Thiohalobacter thiocyanaticus: one gene and its partner. The main gene of each other region encodes a partner of the protein of the gene in region 2 in a complex. Links are inferred from orthologs where the notes say so. Each region holds a gene or a part of one and is shown on either strand. Other genes may lie near its edges.

What was found.
Region 1: the proteins of rpsG (region 2) and tig are in contact, whole or in part, in a crystal structure (PDB 3GTY), measured with the Thermotoga maritima proteins. The link is inferred for Thiohalobacter thiocyanaticus from one-to-one orthologs. Residues at the interface, in WP_004081843.1 of Thermotoga maritima: Lys34, Lys52, Lys55, Glu59, Arg62, Gln63, Glu66, Asn67, Lys69, Val71, Arg95, Ala109, Lys110, Lys111, Gly112, Arg113, Pro114, Glu117, Glu121, Ile124, Ala125, Tyr127, Asn128, Asn129, Thr130, Gly131, Lys135, Asp139, Arg142, Met143; in WP_004081061.1 of Thermotoga maritima: Glu122, Val124, Val129, Leu130, Tyr133, Glu188, Gly259, Ile262, Tyr263, Glu266, Ser270, Glu273, Gln274, Glu277, Arg308, Gln311, Ile312, Ser315, Tyr316, Glu325, Arg329, Arg336, Leu363, Phe366, Trp367, Arg373, Leu377, Arg381, Leu384, Glu387.

Annotation. Positions count from the first base shown.
Region 1 is NZ_AP018052.1:1,648,651-1,661,384, forward strand. What follows is about bases 9,878-12,680. They hold tig (trigger factor), read left to right. Parts: upstream 9,878-10,526; coding sequence 10,527-11,834; downstream 11,835-12,680. Other genes in these bases: clpP (ATP-dependent Clp endopeptidase proteolytic subunit ClpP), read left to right, coding at 11,849-12,487; clpX (ATP-dependent Clp protease ATP-binding subunit ClpX), read left to right, coding at 12,604-12,680. Outside these bases: CFK21_RS07640 (hypothetical protein), read left to right, coding at 1-51; CFK21_RS07645 (thioredoxin family protein), read right to left, coding at 163-870; CFK21_RS07650 (UDP-2,3-diacylglucosamine diphosphatase), read right to left, coding at 949-1,674; CFK21_RS07655 (peptidylprolyl isomerase), read right to left, coding at 1,717-2,202; gltX (glutamate--tRNA ligase), read left to right, coding at 2,486-3,961; cysS (cysteine--tRNA ligase), read left to right, coding at 3,984-5,369; CFK21_RS07670 (DUF2892 domain-containing protein), read left to right, coding at 5,560-5,958; CFK21_RS07675 (EAL domain-containing protein), read left to right, coding at 6,056-8,479; bifunctional methylenetetrahydrofolate dehydrogenase/methenyltetrahydrofolate cyclohydrolase FolD, read right to left, coding at 8,632-9,492; more of clpX, read left to right, coding at 12,681-12,734. UniProt on the Bacillus subtilis protein: Involved in protein export. Acts as a chaperone by maintaining the newly synthesized protein in an open conformation. Functions as a peptidyl-prolyl cis-trans isomerase.
Region 2 is NZ_AP018052.1:2,861,090-2,864,502, reverse strand. The notes cover bases 1-2,699. They hold rpsG (30S ribosomal protein S7), read left to right. Parts: upstream 1-965; coding sequence 966-1,433; downstream 1,434-2,699. Other genes in these bases: fusA (elongation factor G), read left to right, coding at 1,481-2,699; rpsL (30S ribosomal protein S12), read left to right, coding at 564-938; rpoC (DNA-directed RNA polymerase subunit beta'), read left to right, coding at 1-398. Outside these bases: more of fusA, read left to right, coding at 2,700-3,413.

The DNA of each region.
Region 1 (12,734 bases), 1.2 Mb from region 2 along the record:
GCTTCATTGTTTACACTGCCCGAAGATTACCAGCGGGTGGAGTTGGAATGACTCTGACTGCTCCTGCGGCTCTGTCCGACGCTGGTCGGGTTGGCGCAGCGTAACCCGACGGGTCGCAATGGTGCCGGGTTACGCATTTCAGGCTTACGCCTGCCTGCGTCACTACAGATCACGCAGCGCCGCCAGCCCCTCCCGGCTGCCGCGATGGCCGGGATCCAGCGCCAGCGCCCGCTCGTAGGCCGCCTTTGCCCGGCGCAGCGACGCCACATCCCGCTGTTCATGGCCGGTCTTGTGATGAATCAGTCCCTGCAGGTAGAAGGCATAGGCATTGCCTGAATCGTATTCGAGCGCGGCCTCCAGCACCTTCAGGGCGCCGTCCCGATCGCCGTTGCGCTCCAATCGATGGGCCCAGCGATTGTACTGACCGCTGGCGGCCTCGCGGATGGCCTGGGCGAAGCGGGCCGGCGACCACTCCCCGGAGCGTTTGAAGGGGGAGAGCTTCACCGGCCTTTCCCCGCTGGCCGGCACCAGCACATGGAAGGATGGGAATCCCGACCCGCCATACTGCCTGAACAGCTTGTTCTCGCTCGCCCCCTTTTCCGGCTCCAGTTCCACCTTCTGCATCCCCGACAGGGTGCTGCGCACCTCGCCCTCGCGCAGATAGCGCGTATTCAGCTTGCGGCACCAGCCGCACCAGTCGGCATGGAAATACACCACCAGCGGCGCGCTGGAGCGCTCGGCAGCAGCGTGCGCCCGCGAATGCCCCAGGTAGCCATGGCGCCAGTCGGACCAGGAGGGGGGTTGGGCAATTGCTGAATTGGCGATCAGAAGCAGAAAGACCAGGGCCATGTATTTGTTTGTGATTTTCATGGGCAAGGGTGTGTGCTTTATTGTTAATTGAACGCAGCCGTGCGTCCGCATCGTGGTTCTGTGTGCCTGAAACAGCGGTTATTCAAACAAAGTCAGCAGTTCCCGGCCTGCCGGAGAAGCCTTCAATACGCTGCCCTGGTCATACCAGTCGCCCAGCACGATGCGCCGGGCAGGGCGGCCGTCGAGCTCGAATTCGTGCACGGCGGGACGGTGGGTGTGGCCGTGGATCAGGGTCTGCACGCCGGCCTCGCGCATGGCCGTGATGACGGCCTCCGGATTGACGTCCATGATCTCGGGCCGCTTGGCGGCGGTCTGTTCGCGGCTGGTCTCGCGCAGACCGGCGGCCATGCGGCGGCGCTCGGCCAGGGGCAGGGCCAGGAATTGCCGCTGCCAGTCGGGATCGCGCACCTGGCGGCGGAACGCCTGGTATTCCAGGTCATCGGTGCAGAGGGTGTCCCCGTGCATCAGCAGGGTCGGGGTGCCGTAGAGGTCGATGCGGGCGGGGTCGTCGATGAGCCGGGCGCCGCAGCCTTCGGCGAAGGCGGGGCCGAGCAGGAAGTCACGGTTGCCGTGCATGATGTTCAGCACGATGCCGCGTTCGCTCACCAAGCGCAGCCGGTCGCTGATCGCCTGACAGGCCGCTGCGTCCTCGTCGTCGCCGATCCAGGCCTCGAACAGATCGCCGAGGATATACAGGGCCTCGGTCTGGCTGGCGTCCAGTGCGTCCAGAAAGCGGGTGAACAGCGCCAGGATCTCCGGGCGCTGCGGATCCAGATGCAGGTCGGAGATGAACAGGGTGTTCATGTGGGAGAGGGGAGCGGCCGCCGCACGGCGGCCGCGTGGAGCCTATTCCTCGACGGTGACCTTCTCGATCACCACGTCTTCCTGCGGCACGTCCTGGTGACCGCCCTTGCTGCCGGTGGCGACCTGCTCGATGGCATGCACCACGTCCAGGCCCTCGGTCACTCTGCCGAACACGCAGTAGCCCCAGCCCTGCGGCGTGGGCGAGGTGAAGTTGAGGAAGTCGTTGTCCTTCACATTGATGAAGAACTGTGCCGAGGCCGAATGCGGGTCCGGGGTGCGGGCCATGGCGATGGCGCCCTCGACGTTCTTCAGGCCGTTGTCGGCCTCGTTCTTGATCGGGGGACGGGTCTGCTTCTGGGTCATGCCGGGCTCGAAGCCGCCGCCCTGGATCATGAAACCGGGGATGACGCGGTGGAAGATGGTGCCGTCGTAGAAGCCGGCACGGGCGTATTCCAGGAAGTTCTCCACGGTCACGGGGGCCTTGTCGGCGTCGAGTTCGAGGACGATGTCGCCCATGGTGGTCTGCATGCGTACGGTCACGGGTTCGGCTCCTTGGTCGGGTGCGGCGTGAAGGTTGAAGCCGGCGAGCAGCAGCAGGGCCGGCCAGAATCGGAACAGTCGTTTCAGCATGATGGCGTGCTCGTTGCGGCGGTTGGAAGGGGGATGATAACGGCTTTCCCGGCGGGGCAAAACCCGGAACAGCCAGGGAGGCCTGCGGAAACGGACCCGTGGCGGGGCTAGATTACTGGTGCCGGTCGGGGAACCGGGTATCTGGCACCTGGAACCTCATATGGGCTATGATTCCGGCCGCATGAGCCAGCCCGCCGTCAAAACCCGTTTTGCCCCGAGCCCCACGGGGGAGATGCACCTGGGCAACGCCCGCACCGCCCTGTTCAATGCGCTCTATGCCCGACATCACGGGGGTGTTTTCCTGCTGCGCATCGAGGACACGGACCGCGAGCGCAGTCGTTCCGAGCACAGCGAACAGCTGCAGCGTGATCTGCGCTGGCTGGGCCTGGACTGGCAGGAAGGGCCGGGGGTGGAAGGCGGGGCCGGGCCCTATGTCCAGTCCGAGCGGGCGGGGATCTATGAGCATTATTATGACCGGCTGATTGCGGCCGATCTGGCCTACCCCTGCTATTGCAGCGAACAGGAGCTTGCCATCGCGCGCAAGGCGCAGCAGGCCGCCGGCCAGCCGCCGCGCTACCCCGGTACCTGCGCCCGGCTCAGTGCCGACGAACGCGCGCGCCGCGCGGGGGAGGGCAGGCGGCCGACCCTGCGCTTCCGGGTGCCGCCGGGTCAGACCATCGAATTCAATGACAGTGTGCGGGGAGCGCAGCGCTTTCGCAGCGAGGAGATCGGGGATTTCATCATCCGCCGGGCCGACGGCAGCGCGGCCTTCTTCTTCAGCAATGCCATCGATGATGCCCTGATGGGGGTGACGCATGTGCTGCGCGGCGAGGATCATCTGACCAACACGCCGCGCCAGCTCATGCTCCTGAACGTGCTGGAGCTGCCGGCACCGGCCTATGGCCACATCGCCATGATCGTGGGCGAGGACGGCGCGCCCCTGTCCAAGCGCCACGGCAGCCAGAGCCTGCGCCAGCTGCGCGAGACCGGCTACCTGCCCGAGGCCCTGTGCAATCACCTGGCCCGGCTCGGACATACCTATGAGCAGGATGGGTATCTGAGCCTCGATGAACTGGCGGCGGGTTTTGCGCTGGAACGCCTGGGCCGGGCCCCGGCCCGGCACGATCCGCAGCAGCTGCTGCACTGGCAGAAGGAGGCCATCCAGCACGCGACCGATGCCGAGCTGTGGGAATGGCTGCAGACGCACCGTTTCCTGCACGGCAGGACGTTGGGCGATTTCGTGCCGCAGGAGCAGACCATCGCCTTCGTGCAGGCGATCCGCGACAATATCGAGATGCCGGTCGATGCCTTTGTCTGGGCCGCGAATCTGTTCGCCGAAACGGACAAATATGATCCGGATGCGCAGCAGGTCATCGAGGCCGCGGGACGCGGTTTCTTCGCGGCCGCCGACGCCGAGATCAACGCCGGCCATGAGGATTTCAGAACCTACAGCAAGGCCGTGGGCCAGGCGGCCGGGGTGAAGGGCAAACAGCTGTTCATGCCGCTGCGCGCGGCGATGACCGGCGAACTGTATGACCCCGAACATGGCGGCGTCTGGCGCAACGGCCCCGAACTTGGCCGGCTGTGGGAGCTGCTGGGCAAGCCCCGCATCCAGCGCCGCCTGCGCCGGGCCGCGGCCCTGTGCAATCACGACTGACACCGGAGCGACAGGAACCAGCATGCTGCAGATCTACAACAGCCTGACCCGAGAGAAAGAGGTCTTCACGCCCATCGAGCCCGGCAGGGTGCGCATGTATGTCTGCGGTATGACCGTCTACGACTACTGTCATCTGGGCCACGCCCGGGTGCTGGTGGTGTTCGATGTGATCGCGCGTTATCTGCGCGAACTGGGCTTTGAGCTGACCTATGTGCGCAACATCACCGACATCGACGACAAGATCATCCAGCGGGCCAACGACAAGGGTGAGACCATTCAGGATCTCACCGGGCGCTTCATCGACGCCATGCACGAGGACAGTGCCGCCCTCGGCGTGCTCCCGCCCGATCATGAGCCGCGCGCAACCACGTCGATGCAGGGCATCATCGACATGATCACCACCCTGGTCGAGAAGGGCTATGCCTATCAGGCCGGCAACGGCGACGTCTACTATGATGTCAGCCGGTTCGAGACCTACGGCCGCCTGTCCGGCGAGAAGCCTGACTCGCTGCGTGCCGGTGCCCGCATCGACGTCGAAGAGGCCAAGGCCGATCCGCTGGACTTCGTGCTGTGGAAGGCGGCCAAGCCGGACGAACCGAGCTGGGACTCGCCCTGGGGACCGGGCCGGCCGGGCTGGCACATCGAATGTTCGGCCATGTCCACCGAGTGCCTGGGTGCGCATTTCGATATCCATGGCGGCGGCATGGATCTCAAGTTCCCGCATCACGAGAACGAGATCGCCCAGTCCGAGGCGGCGACCGGCTGCCACTTCGTCAACTACTGGATCCACAACGGCTTCGTGCAGGTCGACGAGGAGAAGATGTCCAAGTCGCTGGGCAACTTCTTCACCGTGCGCGAGGTGCTGTCACAGTTCCAGGCCGAGGTGGTGCGATTCTTCATCCTCAGCAGCCACTACCGCAGTCCGCTGAACTACACCGAGGACAATCTGCACAAGGCCCGGGGCGCCCTGGACCGGCTGTATACCGCCCTGCGCGGCGTCAGCCCGGCCGGCGGGCCGGGCGCACAGGCAGTGGCGGATTTTCGTGCCCGTATGGACGACGATTTCAACACCCCCGAGGCCATCGCCCAGCTGTTCGAACTGGCGCGTGAGCTCAATCGGGCCAAGCGCGAGGCCCCCGAACGCGCCGCCGTGCTGGCTGCCACCCTGCGTCACCTGGGCGGGGTGATCGGTCTGCTGCAGGCCGATCCGGAGGACTACCTGCGCGGGGCCGGCGCGACGGGGGAGGACGAACTGGATGCCGGGCAGATCGAGGCACTGATCGAGCAGCGCCGCCGGGCCCGGGCGGAGAAGGACTGGGCCGAATCCGACCGCATCCGAGATGAACTCAAGGCCCGGGGTGTGCTGCTCGAGGATGGCCCTGAAGGCACCAGCTGGCGCCGCGCCTGATCCGGGCGGCGATTGCCACGACAGTGTCCGGTTGCGCGCTCCCCGCCCCCGTTCTGATTTAGACCCGTTCCATCAAGATTTCCCGGCCCCCGCCGCTATACAAAGATAGAAGCTTTATACCAAAAAAACATAAAGTTACATTCACAGGGCCCAGCCGGGAATCGGCCGGGCATTGAGCAGGCGGAGGCACATGACCGATCGAAGCTATCGTGCACTGCTGGGCACGCTGCTGCTGGTGGCGCTGTACTTCGAGTTCCAGGGGCTGATCCTGGCGCTCATCGTGGTGATGCTGCTGGAAGGGGTGACCAACCTGCGGCTGCCGCTGGTGCTGGGGCGCCTGGCCGGCAATGACGGCAGCGGCGCGTCCGAGTGCGATGACTTCGCGGCCAGCCAGCATCGCTGCCGGCTGCCCTTCGATGCCGAGCGGGCCTGGCGCATCGTGGTCTCGCTGTTCCTGATCCTGTCGGTTTTCGTGTTCGCCGAAATGCTGTGGTTCTTTCCCTGGTTCATGGGATTCGCCATCCTGGGGGCGGGGATCAGCGGGGTGTGTCCGGTGCTGATTTCGCTCAAATACGCGGGTTTTCGTTGAGCCGTCTGCCGCTGTCCGCTTCGCTGTACAGGTCCGCGCCCACCCGGCTTTCCGGAGCGCAGTCGTGCCCACGATCTGAGAGGCCGCGATAGAGACCATGCAGGATACGACTCAACAACTGCGCGCGCGCCTTCCCACCAAGATTACCGGTATCGTGTTCTGGGGCACGGTCTTTGTCGGCCTGATTCTGACCCTGTTCCAGATGCGCACGCTGGAGGAGAACATCCGCGGTCGCCATGCCCTGCAGAGCAACCGCTTCACCGAGGCGGTGGCCGACCTGCTGGTCCGGCAGGAGGCGGCTTCGCCGGAGGTCTTGTCACCCCGCATCGATACGCTGATCGATGCGCACGGCCTGCTGGGTGCCGAGATCGTTCTGGAGAACCGGCTGCTGCGGTTCGGCCGCATCAGCGGCGAGTCCCACTACCATGAACAGACCCTGCAGACCCCGGACGGCATCCCCGTCAGCAGCGGATTGCAGCGTGTGGTGATGTACCTGCCGTCGGTCGAGGCCGAGGTCGCACGCCTGCGCAAGGAACTGCTCATCACCATGGGCGTTCTGTTCTCCGCCTTCGGCTTCATCCTCCAGTGGATACTCCAGCGTCTGCTGACTCAGCCCTTCCTCGGCATGGTGACCACGGCCCAGCGCTTCACCGTCGGCGACGAGCAGGCACGCTTCGACGAGACCCGTCAGGACGAGTTCGGTTTTCTCGGCAAGTTCTTCAACAAGGCGCTGGATTACCTGCTGGTGCAGCAGGACGAACTCAAGGATGCGCTGGCGCGGGTGCGCGAGTCGGAATCGGCCCTGTACCACGAAAAGGAGCGGGTCGAGGTCACGCTGCATTCCATCGGCGATGCCGTGATCACCACCGACGAGGCCGGCTGCATCGAGTATCTGAATCCGGTGGCCGAGCGTCTGACCGGCTACCAGTTGCACGAGGTGCAGGGCAAGGTGCTCAGCGAAATCATGCAGCTGATCAATGAGAACACCCGCCAACCGGTGGAAAACCCCGTGGATCAGTGCCTGAAGTGCGGCGAGATCCTGGAGTTGGCCGATCATACCGTGCTGGTGCGTGCCGACGGCGAGGAGGTGGCGATTGCCGACTCTGCAGCCCCGATCCGTGACCGCAGTGGCGGGATCATCGGCGCGGTGATGGTGTTCCACGACGTCGGCCATGCCCGCAAGCTGGCGCGCCAGCTGTCCTATCAGGCCACTCACGATGCGCTGACCGGTCTGTACAACCGCCGCGAGTTCGAGCAGCGGTTGAAGGAGGCCATCGAGGAGTCGCGTCTGCGCGGGGACGAGCACGCTTTGTGCTACCTCGATCTCGATCAGTTCAAGCTGGTCAACGACACCTGCGGCCATATCGCCGGCGATGAGCTGCTGCGCCAGATCGCCGTCCTGCTGCAATCACGCATCCGCGATGCCGACATTCTCGCCCGTCTCGGCGGCGATGAATTCGGCGTACTGCTGATGCACTGTACGCTGGAACAGGCACGGCGGGTTGCCGAGGATCTGCGCAAGACGGTGCGCGACTTCCGTTTCGTGCATGAGGAACACAGCTTCGAGATCGGGGTGAGCATCGGCGTGGTCACGGTCAATGCCTCGATTCACAACATGACCGAGATCTACAGTGCTGCCGATGTTGCCTGTTATGCCGCCAAGGACAGCGGCCGCAACCGCATCCACGTCTACAAGCCCGACGACCACGAACTCAAGCGCCGTCAGGGCGAGATGCGCTGGGTGGCCCGCATTCGCAAGGCCATCGAGGAAGACCGTTTCGTGCTCTATTCCCAGGTCATCGAGCCGGTCAGCGATCCCTCGTTGCCGGTGCATTACGAGATCCTGCTGCGCATCTGCGACGAAAGCGGCGAGGAGGTTCCGCCCATGGCCTTCATTCCCGCCGCCGAGCGCTACAACATGATGCCCGAGGTCGACCGCTGGGTGATCGACCGGGTGCTGGATACCGCCGCGACCATTGAGCGCGGACCGCTGCGCGAGGCGGTCTGGACCATCAATATCTCGGGTCGTTCGCTGGGTGAGGATGAATTCCTGCGCTATCTGCTTCGCCGCATCGCCGACTCCCCCGTGCCCGCCAGCCGTTTCTGCTTCGAGATCACCGAGACCGCGGCCATCGCCAATCTGCGCCGGGCCGCGCGCTTCATCAAGCAACTCAAGACGCTGGGCTGCCGCTTCGCGCTGGATGATTTCGGCAGCGGACTGAGTTCGTTCGCCTATCTCAAGAACCTGGAAGTGGATTACCTGAAGATCGACGGCAGCTTCGTGCGCGATATGGTGGAGGATCCCATCGATCATGCCATGGTCGAGGCCATCAACAATGTCGGCCATGTAATGAACATCCAGACCATTGCCGAGTTCGTCGAGAACGACGCCATCCGTGCATCGCTGCAGGCGCTGGGTGTGAATTATGCGCAGGGCTATGGTATCGGCCGGCCGCGGCCCCTGGACGAATTGCTGGCCTCGCGCGGGCTCAGCCAGGTGGCGGCACGCGACTGCGGCTGAATCTGCGCGGCGCTCATCTTCACGTCGGGTACCGATGGGTTACGCTGCGCTTCACCCATCCTACAAAACCTGCGACGTAACCCATCTTCATGCCGGTTAACGATGGGGTGCACTACGCTCCACCCATCCTACGGCGGTGAAGGAGAAACAACTCAGTCGCTGTCGTGGAACCGCTCGGCGGCGAGCAGGGTGTTCTGCAGCAGGGTGGCGACGGTCATCGGCCCCACGCCGCCCGGCACCGGGGTGATCCAGGCGGCGCGTTCGCAGGCCGCATCGAAGGTGACATCGCCGATCAGTTTGCCGTCCTCGGTGCGGTTGATGCCCACATCGATCACGGTCGCCCCCGGCTTGATCCATTCCCCCTGTACCAGCCCCGGCTTGCCCACGGCCACCACCAGGATGTCGGCCTGGCCGACGTGCCAGTCCAGGTGCTGCGTGAAGCGGTGACAGGTGGTGACGGTGCAGCCCGCCAGCAGCAGTTCCAGCCCCATCGGCCGACCCACGTGGTTGGATGCGCCCACCACCACGGCCCGACGGCCATAGAAACCCTCATTGATCTCGCGCAGCAGGGTCATCACGCCATAGGGTGTGCAGGGCCGCATGATGGGGATGCGCAGGGCCAGGCGGCCGAGGTTGTAGGGGTGGAAGCCGTCGACATCCTTGTCCGGGCGGATGCGCTCGACCACGGTCTCGGTGTCGATGTGCGGGGGCAGGGGCAGCTGGACCAGGATGCCGTCGATCTCGGGATCGGCGTTCAGGCGGTCGATCAGGGCCAGCAACTCGGCCTCGGTGGTCGACTCCGGCAGGTCGTGGCCCTGGGACAGCACGCCGGCCTCCTCGCAGGCCCGGCGCTTGTTGCGCACGTAGACCTGGGAGGCCGGGTCGGTGCCGACCAGCACCACGGCCAGGCCCGGGCGGCGCTTGCCGGCGGCCAGTCGGGCATCGATCCGCGACTTGATGTCGCCGCGAACGCTTGCCGCAATCGCCTTGCCGTCGATCAACTGCGCAGCCATCGGTGTGTCCTTGTTCAACCAGCCGGGAAAGCCGGGCATTCTCGCACGCGCTCGCGCGTGCCATCAAGGCAGAGTCCTGCCCTGGCGCGGTCGGCGAATTGACGCCAATGGTGGGGGCGGCGTATTATCTGCGCCCTTGCCCCGGCCGGGATTCAGTCAGTGGAGGCAGGCCCGCCGGGCCGGACTCGCGATACAGGCCGGGAGAGCCGGCTTACCGGGGTATAGCGCAGTCTGGTAGCGCGCCTGCTTTGGGAGCAGGATGTCGGGGGTTCAAATCCCTCTACCCCGACCAACAGCGCCCCGGTAGCTCAGTCGGATAGAGCAAGGGCCTTCTAAGCCCTAGGTCGGGGGTTCGATTCCCTCCCGGGGTACCATCTGCCACACCCGTGTGGTGGTGCAGGGCCGCCGATCCCGTTGTCGGACCGGGGCCAGATCAATGGTGGGCGTAGCTCAGTTGGTAGAGCACAGGATTGTGACTCCTGCGGTCGTGGGTTCAACTCCCATCGTCCACCCCAATATCAGACCGGCCGATACCGGCCGGAACGATTAAAAAGTTCATTGAAAGACTGGTCGGGGCGCGTGCGCGCCGGTATAATTCCAGCGGAATTTGGGCCGTTAGCTCAGTTGGTAGAGCAGGTGACTCTTAATCACTTGGTCCGGGGTTCGAGTCCCTGACGGCCCACCATTTTCCCTTCCCCCGACACGCAGCGTGTCGTCCCGCACGGAAATTTTTCGTATTCTCATCAATATTTATAGGGTTCGCGCGGCCTGCCCGGCACGCTATAATCCGCGGTCTGAGGGTAACAGTTCCGGGATCCGTTCCGGGGCTGTCTGCGCGAAAGTGGCGGAACTGGTAGACGCGCTGGATTTAGGTTCCAGTGGGGTAACCCGTGAGAGTTCGAGTCTCTCCTTTCGCACCAGATGGGCGGAACGTGACGTCCCGCAAAGAAGGCAGGCTCGCAGAGCCGGGATCTGAGAGACACTGCCCCCGGTCCGGTACGGCCCGGGAGGCAGGTTGATAATAGAGGTAAAAAATGCAGGTTTCAGTCGAGAATTCAGGGCCGCTCGAACGGCGGATGAAGGTTGAGGTGCCGGCCGAGCGGCTGGATCAGGAGATCGAGAGTCGCCTCAAGTCGCTGGCACGGACGGCACGCATCTCCGGTTTCCGCCCCGGCAAGGTGCCGTTCAAGGTGGTGCGCCAGCGCTACGGCCGTCAGGTGCAGATGGAGGTGGCCAGCGAGTTGATGAACTCCAGCTACCAGGAGGCCCTGAACCAGGAGGGGCTGCGTCCGGCCGGCGGGCCGCGCATCGAACCCGGCGAGATCGAGCCGGGCCGGAACCTGGAATTCACCGCTGTGTTCGAGGTCTATCCCGAGGTTGAACTGGCCTCGCTCGAGGGGGTGGAGATCGAGAAACCGGCCACCGAGATCAACGCTGCCGACGTCGACGCGATGCTGGACAAGCTGCGCCGTCAGCGCGCGACCTGGGAGCCGGTCGAGCGCGCCGCCGGGCAGGGCGACCAGGTGGTGATCGATTTCAGGGGGACCCTGGACGGCGAGCCGTTCGAGGGCGGCGAGGGCAGCGACATGACGATCGAGATCGGCTCCGGCCGCATGATCGCCGGATTCGAGGACGGACTCGTCGGCCTCAAGCCGGGCGAGGAGAAGCAGCTCGATCTGACCTTCCCCGAGGATTACCACAGCGAGGCGCTCGCCGGGAAGGCGGTCAGCTTCGACGTCAAGGTCAAGCAGGTTTCGGCGCAGAAGCTGCCCGAGATCGATGAGGACTTCGCCGCTACGCTTGGTGTGACCGAGGGCGGGGTCGAGGGCCTGCGTGAGGAAGTGCGCAAGAACATGGAGCGCGAACTGGAGAATGCCCGCAAGGCGGTGCTCAAGGATCGGGCCTTCGAGGCGCTGATCGAGAAGAACCCGATCGAGGTGCCCGCCGCGCTGATCGAGGAGGAGACCGACCGCCTGGCACAGGACATGCAGATGCAATTGGGCCAGCAGGGCCAGAATTTCAACCTGCCGCGCGAACTGTTCCAGGACAAGGCCAAACGCCGGGTGCTGCTGGGCCTGCTCATCGGCGAGGTGGTCAAGGCCAACAACATCCAGGTCGATCAGGACCGGATGCGCAGCCTGATCGAGACCATCGCCGCCGGCTACGAGGACCCCCAGGAGGTCATCCAGTGGTACTACGGCAACCAGGAGGCCATGTCCAGCGCCCAGACCCTGGTGCTTGAGGAGCAGGTCATGGACTGGATCCTGGAGCAGGCGAAAGTCGTTGAAAAGCCTTATTCTTTCGAGGAACTGATCGAACTCAGACAGGCTGCGAACAGCTAAAGGAAATCTTCCACATGACCGATACGACTATGAACGGCGGCGCCCAGCATGCACGGGCGCTGAATCTGGTGCCGATGGTGATCGAGCAGACGGCGCGGGGGGAACGCGCCTATGACATCTACTCGCGTCTGCTCAAGGAGCGGGTGGTCTTCATCGTCGGCCCGGTCGAGGACTACATGGCCAACGTGGTGGTCGCACAGCTGCTGTTTCTGGAATCGGAAAACCCCGACAAGGATATCCACATTTATATCAATTCTCCGGGTGGTTCGGTCTCGGCGGGCTTGGCGATCTACGACACCATGCAGTTCATCAAGAACGATGTCAGCACCATGTGCATCGGCCAGGCGGCCAGCATGGGCGCGGTGCTGCTGGCCGGCGGCGCCAAGGGCAAGCGCTACTGCCTGCCGCATTCCCGGGTCATGATCCACCAGCCGCTGGGCGGCTTCCAGGGGCAGGCCAGCGACATCGATATTCATGCCCGCGAGATCCTGCTGGTGCGCGAGCGTCTGAACAGCATCCTGGCCGACCATACCGGCCAGCCGATCGAGCAGATCCAGCAGGATACCGACCGGGACCGCTTCATGAGCGCCGAACAGGCCCGTGACTACGGCCTGATCGACGAAGTGCTGGAGCGCCGTGCCAGCGAGGACTGAGGCAGCGGAAAAACCCTGAACTGGCGCAGGGATTGCTTGTCATACCGGGCAAGAAGGTGTTGAATGGTCCCTGTGAGATGCACTGAACGACGCCGTGGGCGTATAGAGGGTCGAATATGAGCAACGATCGAACCGGCAAGGGGGATGATGGCAAGCTGCTGTACTGTTCCTTCTGCGGGAAGAGTCAGCATGAAGTGCGCAAGCTGATTGCCGGGCCGTCCGTCTTCATCTGCGACGAATGTGTCGA
Region 2 (3,413 bases):
GCGAACAGGTCGAGAAGGCGATACTGCTGGAGGAGAACGAGAAGGCCGAGGCCGAGGGCAAGGTCCCGGCCAGCTACAACATTCTCCTGCTGGGTATCACCAAGGCCTCGCTGGCGACCGAATCCTTCATCTCGGCGGCCTCCTTCCAGGAGACCACCCGGGTGCTGACCGAGGCCGCCACCCGCGGCGGGCGCGACGAACTGCGCGGACTGAAGGAGAATGTCATCGTGGGTCGCCTGATCCCGGCGGGAACCGGGCTGGCGCATCACGACGAGCGCCGCCGTCTGCGTCATGCCGACCTCGCCGGAGAGGCCGCCGCGGCCGCCTTCGCCGAGCCCGCCGAGGTGGAGTCCGCCGTCGAGTCTTCCGCCGAGTCGCCTGACGAGTCGGATTCCTGACCCTCCCGCCCCGTCCCTGAAACAGGCACCACAAGTGCTTGACAGGGTGGGGGTGGCTCTCTAAAATTGCGCGTCTTTCCCGACAGGCCGGGCAACCATGCCGGCCTGTCGTTTATTTTCCGACCGCATCCATGTTGGCAGCAAGACGGATTAAAGTGAGTTTTTATGCCCACGATCAACCAGTTAGTACGCAAATCGCGTAGCCGCAGAGCGCGGCAGAGTAACGTGCCTGCGCTCGAGGCTTCACCGCAGAAGCGAGGCGTGTGCACCCGTGTCTACACCACCACGCCGAAGAAACCGAACTCGGCATTGCGCAAGGTCGCGCGGGTGCGTTTGACCAACGGTTATGAAGTCAACACCTACATCGGTGGTGAGGGCCACAATCTGCAGGAGCACTCAGTGGTGCTGATCCGTGGTGGTCGTGTGAAGGACCTGCCCGGCGTGCGCTACCACACCGTGCGCGGCAGCCTGGACACCTCCGGGGTGCAGGCGCGCCGCAAGGGGCGCTCGAAGTATGGCGCCAAGCGGCCCAAGTCCTAACGCAGTCCGGTTGCACAGGAAAACGACATGTCCAGAAGAAAGTCAGCAGAACGCCGCCAGATCCTGCCGGACCCCAAGTTCGGCAGTGAGAAGCTGGCCAAGTTTATGAATATGCTCATGATGAGCGGCAAGAAATCGGTCGCAGAGCGCATCGTCTACGGCGCCCTGGACCATATCGGTCAGAAGAGCGGCGACCCGATGGAGGTCATGGACCAGGCCCTGGAGAACGTCAGCCCGATGGTCGAGGTCAAGTCCCGCCGCGTCGGCGGTGCCACCTACCAGGTGCCGATCGAGGTGCGACCGGTCCGCCGCCAGACCCTGGCCATGCGCTGGGTGATCGATGCCGCCAGCAAGCGCAGCGAGAAGACCATGGCGCAACGTCTTGCCGGCGAGATCATGGATGCCTCTGAGAGCCGTGGCGCCGCGGTGAAGAAGCGCGAGGATACGCACCGCATGGCCGAGGCCAACAAGGCCTTCGCGCACTACCGCTGGTAAGCGCGCAGACATTTTTAAGCAACATTATTTAGATAGGAACTCAGTCCGTGGCACGCAAAACCCCAATCGAACGTTATCGCAATGTCGGCATCATGGCGCACATTGATGCCGGCAAGACGACGACTACAGAGCGCGTCCTGTTCTACACCGGCGTGTCGCACAAGATCGGCGAGACGCACGACGGTGCGGCCACCATGGACTGGATGGAGCAGGAGCAGGAGCGCGGCATCACCATCACCTCCGCGGCCACCACCTGCTTCTGGAGCGGCATGGACCAGCAGTTCCCGGAACACCGCATCAATATCATCGACACCCCCGGCCACGTGGACTTCACCATCGAGGTGGAGCGTTCTCTGCGCGTACTCGACGGCGCCTGCGCCGTGTTCTGCGCCGTGGGCGGCGTCGAACCCCAGTCCGAGACGGTCTGGCGCCAGGCCAACAAGTATCACGTCCCGCGCATGGGCTTCGTCAACAAGATGGACCGTGCCGGCGCGAATTTCCTGCGCGTGGTCGAGCAGGTCAAGACCCGGCTGGGCGCCTTCCCGGTCCCGGTGCAGCTGCCGATCGGCGCCGAGGACAATTTCCAGGGCGTGGTGGACCTGATCCGGATGCAGGCCATCTACTGGAACGAGGCCGACATGGGGATGACCTACGAGGCCAGGGATATCCCCGCGGATATGCTCGAGCAGTGCCAGGAGTGGCGCGAGCACATGCTGGAAGCCGCTGCCGAGGCCACCGAAGAACTGATGGACAAGTATCTCAACGAGGGTGATCTGTCCCACGAGGAGATCATCAAGGGCCTGCGCATGCGCACCCTGACGGTCGAGATCATTCCGATGATGTGCGGCTCCGCCTTCAAGAACAAGGGCGTGCAGGCCATGCTGGACGCCATGATCAATTTCATGCCCTCGCCGGTCGACGTGCTGGCCATCAAGGGTGTGCTGGACGACGAGAGCGAGACCGAGGTGCTGCGTAAGTCCTCCGATGACGAGCCCTTCGCCGCGCTGGCCTTCAAGATCGCCACCGATCCCTATGTCGGTTCGCTGACCTTCTTCCGGGTCTACTCCGGCGTGCTGAGTTCCGGCGACACCGTCTACAACTCGGTCAAGGGCAAGAAGGAGCGCGTCGGCCGTATCCTGCAGATGCACTCCAACTCGCGCGAGGAGATCAAGGAGGTGCGCGCCGGCGACATCGCCGCCGCCGTGGGCCTGAAGGACGTCACTACCGGTGACACCCTGTGCGACATGAGCAAGCCCGTCATCCTGGAGCGCATGGAATTCCCCGAGCCGGTCATCTCCGTCGCGGTGGAACCCAAGACCAAGGCCGACCAGGAGAAGATGGGCATCGCCCTGCAGAAGCTGGCTCAGGAGGATCCCTCCTTCCGTGTACATACGGACGAGGAATCCGGGCAGACCATCATCTCCGGCATGGGCGAGCTGCACCTGGACATCATCGTCGACCGCATGAAGCGCGAGTTCAAGGTCGAGGCCAACGTGGGCGCGCCCCAGGTGGCCTATCGCGAGACCATTCGCAAGGCGGTCGAGAAGGTCGAAGGCAAGTTCGTGCGTCAGTCCGGCGGCCGCGGCCAGTACGGCCATGTCGTGCTCAAGCTGGAGCCGCAGGAGCCGGGGGCGGGGTACGAGTTTGTCAACGCCATCGTCGGCGGTGTCGTGCCCAAGGATTACATCCCGGCCGTGGACAAGGGCATCCAGGAGCAGATGGAGAACGGTGTACTGGGCGGGTTCCCGATGGTCGACGTGAAGATCACCCTGTTCGACGGTTCCTACCATGACGTCGATTCCTCCGAGATGGCTTTCAAGATCGCCGGCTCCATGGGCTTCAAGGAAGGCGCGCTGAAGGCCAGTCCGGTGCTGCTCGAACCCATTATGAGTGTCGAGGTCGTTACTCCGGAAGAGTACATGGGCGACGTGGTGGGTGACCTGAACCGCCGTCGCGGCATGATCAAGGAAATGGAGGACG